One region of the Paenibacillus sp. BR1-192 genome, then DNA from elsewhere that is predicted to be linked to it. Evidence: riboswitches for the same ligand, from Rfam matches in the RefSeq annotation. Region 1 holds a riboswitch; the other holds the start of a gene.
The links. A riboswitch is a leader RNA that binds a small molecule or an ion and turns the genes downstream of it on or off. The one in region 1 is predicted to bind ZMP and ZTP.
Positions count from the first base shown of each region.

Region 1 (4,335 bases):
CGGATGCCGGATCACCCCGTGGCGCTGGCTCTGATCAGCGCCGCCGGTTGTCCGCTTGCCGCACCGAGCGCGAATCGCTCCGGCCGGCCAAGCCCGACGCTGGCCAGCCATGTGCTGGAGGATCTGGCGGGGGCGATCGACGGCGTGCTCGACGGCGGCCCGGCCGGGGTGGGCGTCGAGTCGACGGTGGTGCAGGTCGGCGAAGACGGTGCCGTCACGGTGCTCCGCCCGGGCGGCGTCACGCTCGAGCAGCTTGCCGCGGTGGCGGCAAGCGTGCGCCAGGACCCGGCGCTGCAGCGCGCTGCCGGGGAGGCGGAGAGCCCGGCGCCGCGCTCGCCGGGCATGAAGTACACGCACTACGCACCGAAGGGTGCGATGTGCGTGGTGCAGGGCCCGCGTGCCGACGCGGTGTCGGCACGCATCGCGGCCGAGCTCGAGGCGGCGGCCCGGCGCGGGGAGGTGACCGGCGTGCTGTCGTTCGACGAGCACATCGGTCGCTACCGCGCGGACGTTGCCGTCTCGCTCGGCAGCCTGGCCGAGCCGGAGGAAGCGGCCCGCCGGCTGTACGCCGGCCTGCGCCGCTTCGATGAAGAAGGCGCGACTTTCATCCTGGCCGAAGCGTGCCCGGAGCAGGGGCTTGGCGCAGCCGTCATGAACCGGCTGCTGAAGGCCGCGGGACATCACATCGTCCACGTCCATGAAGAGGTCGATTGAACGGTTTTAGCATGATTTCCCCCTTGTCCGCATATGGTGTACAAGACCATGGGACTTGGGGGAATGGGGATGTTGGAGGCGTCTGTCCAATCGGGACAGCTTGCGGCGATTCTGCTGATGGCGGTTGCACTCGGGCTAGACGCATTTTCGCTTGGCATCGGAGTCGGAATGAGAGGCGGCATGCGCTTAGGCCATATGCTGGGCATCAGCTTCATGATCGCAATGTTTCACATGCTTATGCCGCTGGCAGGCTTGTTTGCCGGCCGCTATGTAGGCATGCTGCTGGGGCACGTCACAGGGTTTGCAGCAGGCGGGCTACTCCTCCTGCTGGGCGGGCATATGCTGTATAATGCTTGGCGGGGCGGGGAAGGTCAGCGCATTCATCCTACCGCGTTCTTGGGCATGCTGCTGTTTTCGCTCAGCGTCAGCATCGACTCCTTCTCGGTAGGCGTTTCGCTTGGGATGTTCGTGGATGATGTGCTGCTGATCGTGATCTCCTTCGGTGTCGTGGGCGGTTTGCTATCCATTCTCGGCCTGCTGCTCGGCCGTCAGGTGAGCAACAAGCTGGGGGAGTACGGCGAGATGCTGGGCGGACTGATTTTGATCATCTTTGGCGTGATGTTTATCTTTTGATGCAATATTTGTTACAATAATCCCAAAACAACCTACAACGGGAGGTACGGGACCGTGAAAAATATATTGTTTGTCTGCACGGGGAATACCTGCCGCAGCCCGATGGCGGAAGGGATGCTGCGCAAGCTCGCCAAACAGCGGGGCATTCCCCTGGAAACGCAATCCGCCGGCGTCTCGGCCGTGGACGGCATGCCGGTATCCCGTCATGCGGAATCGATACTGCGGGACCAGGATATTCAAGATCGTTTGGTATCTAAGCCGCTGACCGCGAATCTGGTGGAATGGGCAGACCTGATTCTGACGCTGACCCAGTCGCATAAGCAGTATGCGATTCGGCAGTTCCCGCATGCGGCCGACAAGATGCACACGCTGAAGGAGTTTGTGGAGGATGACCGGCGGGTGCTGGATGATCTGCGGGAGCAGGACAGCCTGTACGCGACGCTTGAGCTGGCCAGATCGCTGGGCCGCGATGTCAGCGACCGCGACCGGGAGCGTCTGATCGAGCTGCGCCAGCGCATTCCGAGCTTCGATATCTCCGATCCTTTCGGCGGCTCGCGGGAGGAATACGAGGCGACGGCGGCGGAGATTCGGACGGCGCTCTTCCGCCTGCTGGACAAGCTGGAAGCGGATCAGCATAAATAGGATCGGGTTCCACGGAAACGAAGAGTGAATCTGGATCCGGGCTCAATCTGGCTAAAAAAGCCGCTTGCCTTTCGCAGGGTATTGCTTTAAGATGAAGGTGAAAAACATGAATCCGATGTAACTGGCGACGAAGTGGATGAAACCACGATGGAGCATCGGAATATACGGCCGGTCGCCTGGGCAAAGAGCATTTGGAGCACAATACGTGCGCCGACTGCTCTTTTTTCGTCTTTTGCGTGGAGTTTGGGTTATAATGAAACAAGCTAAAACGCAAAAGCGAACATTCGAGGGGGTTTTTCATAGATGAAAATTGCATTGGGTACCGATCATGCCGGCATTCGTCTGAAAGAGGAGATCGTGGAGGTCATTCGGGGTCTTGGACACGAGGTGGAGGATCTTGGCTGCGGCTGTTCCGATTCCGTGGATTATCCCGATTACGCGCTTCCGGTGTGCGAGAAGGTGGTCTCGGGTGAAGCGGATCGGGGCATTCTGATCTGCGGAACGGGAATCGGCATGAGCATTGCCGCCAACAAGGTGCCGGGCATCCGTTGCGCGCTGACGCATGATGTATTTTCGGCCAAAGCCACGCGTGAGCATAATGACAGCAACGTGATTGCGCTGGGCGAGCGCGTCGTCGGCCCCGGGCTTGCTGCCGAGATCGTCAGCGCATGGCTGACAACGGATTTCAGCCAGGGCGAACGCCATGTCGGCCGCGTGAACAAGATCAAGGCCATCGAGGAGCGTTACCTGAAGAGCGAATCGCGATAGGTCAACGCGTAAAGCTGCTGCGGTTATTGCGTATGGAATGAAGCATCTTCTGTGAAAAAAATCATCGGGAGGACTGTGACATGACGGATATCCCCAAGGTTTCCTTGAGCGAACAGACGGCGCGGATCGTCCGCGAGCTGGCCGAAGCGGCAGCCTTAGGACCGGGCAAGGTGCTGGTCATCGGAGCCAGCACCAGTGAAGTGGTCGGACGCCGGATCGGCACGGGCGGCGCTCTTGAAACGGCGCAGCAGCTTCTTCAGGGCATTGCCGAGGTTCAAGCGGAATTCAGCTTCGCTGTAGCCTATCAATGCTGTGAGCATTTGAACCGGGCGCTAGTCATGGAGCGGGGGCTGCTTGAAGAGCTGCGCCTGACGGAAGTGGCGGCTGTACCGATTCCGGGGGCGGGAGGCTCCATGGCCTCGGCGGCGTATCGGAGTATGAAGGAGCCCTGCCTTGCGGAATCCATTGAGGCCCATGCGGGTGTCGATATCGGCGAGACGCTGATCGGCATGCATTTGCGAAGAGTGGCGGTTCCGTTCAGGCCGAGCGAGCGTTATGTCGGCGATGCGCGCGTAACGGCGGCTTACACCCGGCCGAAGCTGATCGGCGGAGAACGTGCCGTGTACCGGCTTGAGCAGCGGGATGATTCCACGCTGTGCGATTGATTCGAATGAGAGCCCGCTTTAGTCATTAGGTAAACTTGTAGTCTTGACTTGGCAAGAGAAAATAACGATTGATTATGGGAGGATATGAACATGATGGAACATTTGCGGAAGAATGACCCGGCTGTATTGGAAGCGATGGATTTGGAACTGAAGCGTCAACGCAGCAACATTGAGCTGATTGCCTCCGAGAACATCGTCAGCGAAGCGGTTATGGAAGCCATGGGGACGGTACTGACGAATAAATATGCGGAAGGCTACCCTGGCAAGCGTTATTACGGCGGCTGTGAGCGAGTGGATATCGTGGAGGATATCGCCCGTGACCGCGCGAAGGAATTGTTCGGTGCCGAGCATGCCAACGTTCAGCCGCACTCCGGCGCCCAAGCGAACATGGCGGTGTATTTGGCTGCGCTCAAGCCTGGAGATACCGTGCTCGGCATGAACCTGGCCCACGGCGGCCATTTGACTCACGGAAGCCCGGTTAACGCGTCCGGCCTTCTGTACAATTTCGTTGCGTACGGCGTGCAGGAAGACACGTTCCTTATCGATTACGACGAAGTCCGCAAAGCGGCTTTCAAACACCGTCCTCGTCTGATCGTGGCGGGTGCAAGTGCATATCCTCGCATCATTGATTTCGAGAAGCTTGCTGCCATCGCGAACGACGTAGGCGCATTGTTCATGGTCGATATGGCTCATATTGCGGGTCTTGTTGCCGCGGGTCTTCACCCGAATCCGGTTCCGCATGCCCATTTCGTAACCACCACGACGCACAAGACCCTTCGCGGACCTCGCGGCGGCATGATTCTGTGCAAGAAGGCATGGGCACAGGCGATCGACAAAGCGGTGTTCCCAGGCTCCCAGGGCGGACCGCTCATGCATGTCATTGCTTCCAAGGCCGTTGCGCTTGGCGAAGCAT
Region 1 is NZ_CP120718.1:6,638,665-6,642,999, reverse strand. It holds gene P0X86_RS30570 (L-threonylcarbamoyladenylate synthase) at 1-714, shown strand, start outside; gene P0X86_RS30565 (manganese efflux pump MntP) at 784-1,347, shown strand; gene P0X86_RS30560 (low molecular weight protein arginine phosphatase) at 1,402-1,989, shown strand; ZMP/ZTP riboswitch at 2,097-2,178, shown strand; gene rpiB (ribose 5-phosphate isomerase B) at 2,293-2,757, shown strand; gene P0X86_RS30550 (TIGR01440 family protein) at 2,838-3,422, shown strand; gene P0X86_RS30545 (serine hydroxymethyltransferase) at 3,513-4,335, shown strand, end outside.

Region 2 (4,335 bases), 2.4 Mb from region 1:
CCAGTTTGATCCGGTCTATGCGATTCGCTCCGAAGTTCTGAGCGGCAAAAGTCGCCATCGTAATCCCGAAGGAACTCATCGGCTGCGTGGCGAGCATATCAATCTTCTGAGCAGCGGTATAAGCCGCAACGGCTGATGCCCCGAGACCGTTTAGCGTGATCTGCAGAATAATGGCTCCGATGGCGATAATGGAGGCTTGGAAGCCCATCGGAAAACCTACCCACATATGCTGGCGAATAAATTTCCAATCGATGGACCAGTCGGCATTCTTGAATTGAAGGAGCGGGACCTTCTTATGAATGTAGATCAGACAGAGCAGGCAGGAGAACAGCTGCGATACAACCGTGGCAAGTCCGGCTCCGGCGACTCCCATCTTAAATACGAGAATGAATAAGAGGTCGAGCACGATGTTCAGAATGCTTGCAACGACCAGGAAGAGAAGCGGCGTCCGGCTGTCGCCGAGAGCGCGGAGCAGGTTAGCCAGCAAATTAAACAGAACGGCCGCGCCGACGCCCCAGTTAATGACGATCAGATACGAATACGCATCATCCAAAATTTCGGCAGGGGTGTTCATCATGACGAGGACGGGTCTCGTAAATATAACGCTCACGATGGTGAGGAATACCGTGAACACCAGACTGATCCATATACTCGTTCCCACGCTTTTGCGGACGCCTGCGATATCCTTAGCTCCAAAACGCTGTGCCGTTATGATAGACAAGCCAGCCGTCAAGCCTTGGGCAAAGCCGATGACAAAAAACAAAATGCTGCCTGTCGAGCCAACGGCTGCAAGTGCGTTCACGCCAATGGTACGTCCCACGATAAGGGTGTCCGCCATGTTGTAAAATTGTTGAAAAATATTACCGATCAAAAGCGGGATGGTAAACATGATAATCAGCTTGATCGGACTTCCTTGCGTCATGTCTCTCATGTAGATTCTCCTATGCCGTCAATAAACGTTCCTCTAGAGATTTATTTGAAATATTATGCTTCAAGCAGCGCTTATCGCATCGAATGGAAACATTATAATGGGTGAGGGTCGTTTGTATTCTTGTGTATCTTATCATGAAAGAACATAAATTTCTCCTATTTATTCCCGAAATCAAAACTAAAAGCAAGTACTCGTCATTCGAAGAGTCTGTACCCGATTTGGATCCCTGATTTCTCTATAACTGAAAAGGCCAACCGGTCATTTCGGTTGGCCTTTTCAACATGATGACATGTGATATCCCTATGGAATTCCGATGTTTATGCCTCTTCGACGGCAAGCTTATCCAAGGCCAGCTTCGCACGTGACCGCGCTTCTTCGACATCGCCGGCGGTTGACAGCGCGACTGCTACTCGTCTTCCGACCTTGGTTACCGGTTTGCCGAACATGCGAAGCTGCGTATTCGGAACGGCCAGCGCTTGATCGGCGCCTGTAATCGTATAGTCTTCCAGCTCTCGGCCGGCTTTCAGGGGGCGGCTGGCTCCCGGCGTGATCAATTCGATCTCTGGTATCGGAAACCCGAGAATGGCACGGACATGAAGCGCAAATTCGGATAGATTTTGCGTGACCAGCGTAACCAGCCCAGTATCATGCGGACGCGGGGATACCTCGCTGAAGTACACCTTATCCTCGGCCAAAAATAATTCAACGCCGAACAAGCCGTATCCGCCAAGCTCGTCGGTAATCTTCCGCGCAATATATTTAGCTTCCTCGATTTGCGCTTCAGACATATCGTGCGGCTGCCACGATTCGATATAATCTCCGCTTTCCTGAATATGCCCGATCGGCGCACAGAAGCTTGTTCCATTGACGGAGCGGACGGTCAGAAGCGTGATCTCCGACTGGAATGTAATGAATTCCTCAATGATCACTCTTCCGTTCTGCACGCGGCCGCCTTCCATGGCGACGTTCCAGCAGGACTCGATATCCCCTTCCGAACGGCACACGCTTTGGCCTTTGCCGGAGGAGCTCATCAGCGGTTTGATCACGCACGGAAAACCCATGTCCAGGACAGCCTGCTTGAATTCCTCATAAGTATCGGCAAATCGATAGTCCGCAGTCGGCAGCCCCAACTCCTCTGATGCCAACCGGCGGATCCCTTCACGGTCCATCGTAAGCTTTGCGGCTCGGGCGGTAGGAATCACCCGATACCCCTCATCCTCCAGCTTCACCAGCTCCGAAGTAGCCAGCGCTTCAATCTCCGGTACGATCAGATCCGGTTTTTCCAGCTCAATGATTGCGCGCAGCTTCTCGCCGTCCAGCATATCGATCACATGGCTGTGATCGGCAACATGCATGGCAGGAGCATCGGCATAACGATCGACGGCTACGGTGTGGACACCCAATCGTTGTGCTTCAATTATGACTTCTTTCCCTAGTTCTCCAGATCCCAGCAGCAATATTTTTTTCGTTTTGAACATCGTTGTTTTATCCCCTTTTCATAGTTTCAGAGACGATAGAAGCCCAAGAAAATAATAAAGAGGTAAGGGAAATAAACCTCCCTTACCTCTGCCCAGGCGTACGGCCTTTGTCATCCATGTGCTCCCTCATGGTTCCCCATGCTACGCCAGTCACACATAAACCTATACATTGTTACATAAATGATACTGAATCTTTTCGTTAAATGCAATATCAGCCTGCGTCTTTAAGATTTGGACTTCAACATTTCGATCATATCCTGAAGCGAGTGTGACAGCCATTTCTTAGGATGAATGACAATCTGGATGTCCAGTCGAATGTCAGGGTGTTGAAAGGGAAGAATCGCCAGCTCTCCCCTCTTGATTTCCTCCTCTGCTACCATTCTCGGCAATAGCGAGATGCCGGTACCGGACATGATATATCTTTTGATTGCCTCGGGGTTGCCCAATTCCAAACCAATACGGACGGGAGTTCCGCTGGCGCGCAGCACTTTTTCCAGCATGATCCGGTAATTGCATGTATCCTCGGTCATAATCCATTCGGTATCAGCCAGATGCTCCAGCTTGATGACGGGCAATCTACGAAGCGGATGATCCGGATGGGCAATCAAAAGGAGGGGCTCTTCCCGGATCGAGATCCAATTCAATGAAGTATCTTCCGGTTTGTTCTCCAGAACAAGCCCGAGATCGTACTCACCCTCTCTTACCTTACTGACGATGCTATCTTCACGATCAGGCTGCAAGCGGATGACGAGATCCTCATGCTTCTGCCTCAGCCGATGAATGACGGCTGGAAGAAAATAAGCGGCAAGCGAGTCGATCGTTCCAATCGATAAGTTGCCCCCGCCTTGTTTCGTCAGCTTTTCCTTAGACTGCTGGAACAGATCCAGCATTTGGACAGCATACTTGAACAGCTCCTCCCCTGACTTCGTCAGGCGCAGGCCTCTGCCATACCGTTCAAACAGCTTGACGCCGTATTCCTTCTCCAGCTTCTGAATCTGGGTGGTAACGCTGGATTGTGCATAACCTAATTCGTCAGCGGCTTTAGTAAAGCTCTTTCGGACAGCAACCTCCCTGAAGGTTTGCAGATAGATCAGTTCCATCGCTCTCTCCTTATCAATAATATTGATAATAGCTATCTATTATTATAGATAACACCGATTCCATTTCCTATGGTAAAGTAAAGCCACAATTCATGAAATGGAGGAAAGATCATGTTGAGTCCGCAAGAATTGAGAGGTATTTATGTTCCGGTGGTCACTCCCTTTTCACATGAATACGCATTGGATATTCCGTCTTATCATCGTTATTTGAAGAATTTGTTATCCCATGACATTCAAGGATTGGTCATCAACGGAACGACCGGAGAAGCGCCGACGGTAACTTGGGAAGAAGTGGTTCAGGTGGTGGAGGAAACGCGAAGAGGTTTGGACGGGCGGCTATTGCCGGTCATTATTGGTACGGGTACCAACGATACGTTCTCCAGCATGAAGCGGACGGAATGGGCAGGACATATCGGGGCAGACGCGGTATTGGTGGTCACGCCGTATTACAGCCGCCCTTCGATTGAGGGCATTATACAACATTTCCGCAAAGTCGCGGAGGTGGGAATACCGGTTATATTGTACGAAGTTCCTTCGCGCACTGGAATTTCCTTACCGGTCGATGCCATTCGAAGAATCATGGAGATCCCCGGTGTCATCGGAATGAAGGACAGCACTGCGAGTACGGAGCTTATGAGAAGCTTGTCTCCATACGATACGAAGCCTGTTCTATGCGGGGACGATGTCCGCTTTCATGAGATGCTGCGTCATGGTGCATCCGGGGGCATTTTGGCGTCGGCCAATGTGAATACCGAGGCTTTTATTCGTGTGTATCAATTAGCTGCCCAAGGGGATTATTCTCGTTCCGAAAAGGAGTTTGAAGTGC
Region 2 is NZ_CP120718.1:4,279,884-4,284,218, forward strand. It holds gene P0X86_RS18940 (MATE family efflux transporter) at 1-931, opposite strand, end outside; gene purT (phosphoribosylglycinamide formyltransferase 2) at 1,249-2,409, opposite strand; ZMP/ZTP riboswitch at 2,493-2,573, opposite strand; gene P0X86_RS18950 (LysR family transcriptional regulator) at 2,634-3,509, opposite strand; gene dapA (4-hydroxy-tetrahydrodipicolinate synthase) at 3,621-4,335, shown strand, end outside.
Region 2: another riboswitch for ZMP and ZTP. It lies ahead of purT (phosphoribosylglycinamide formyltransferase 2); the one in region 1 lies ahead of rpiB (ribose 5-phosphate isomerase B).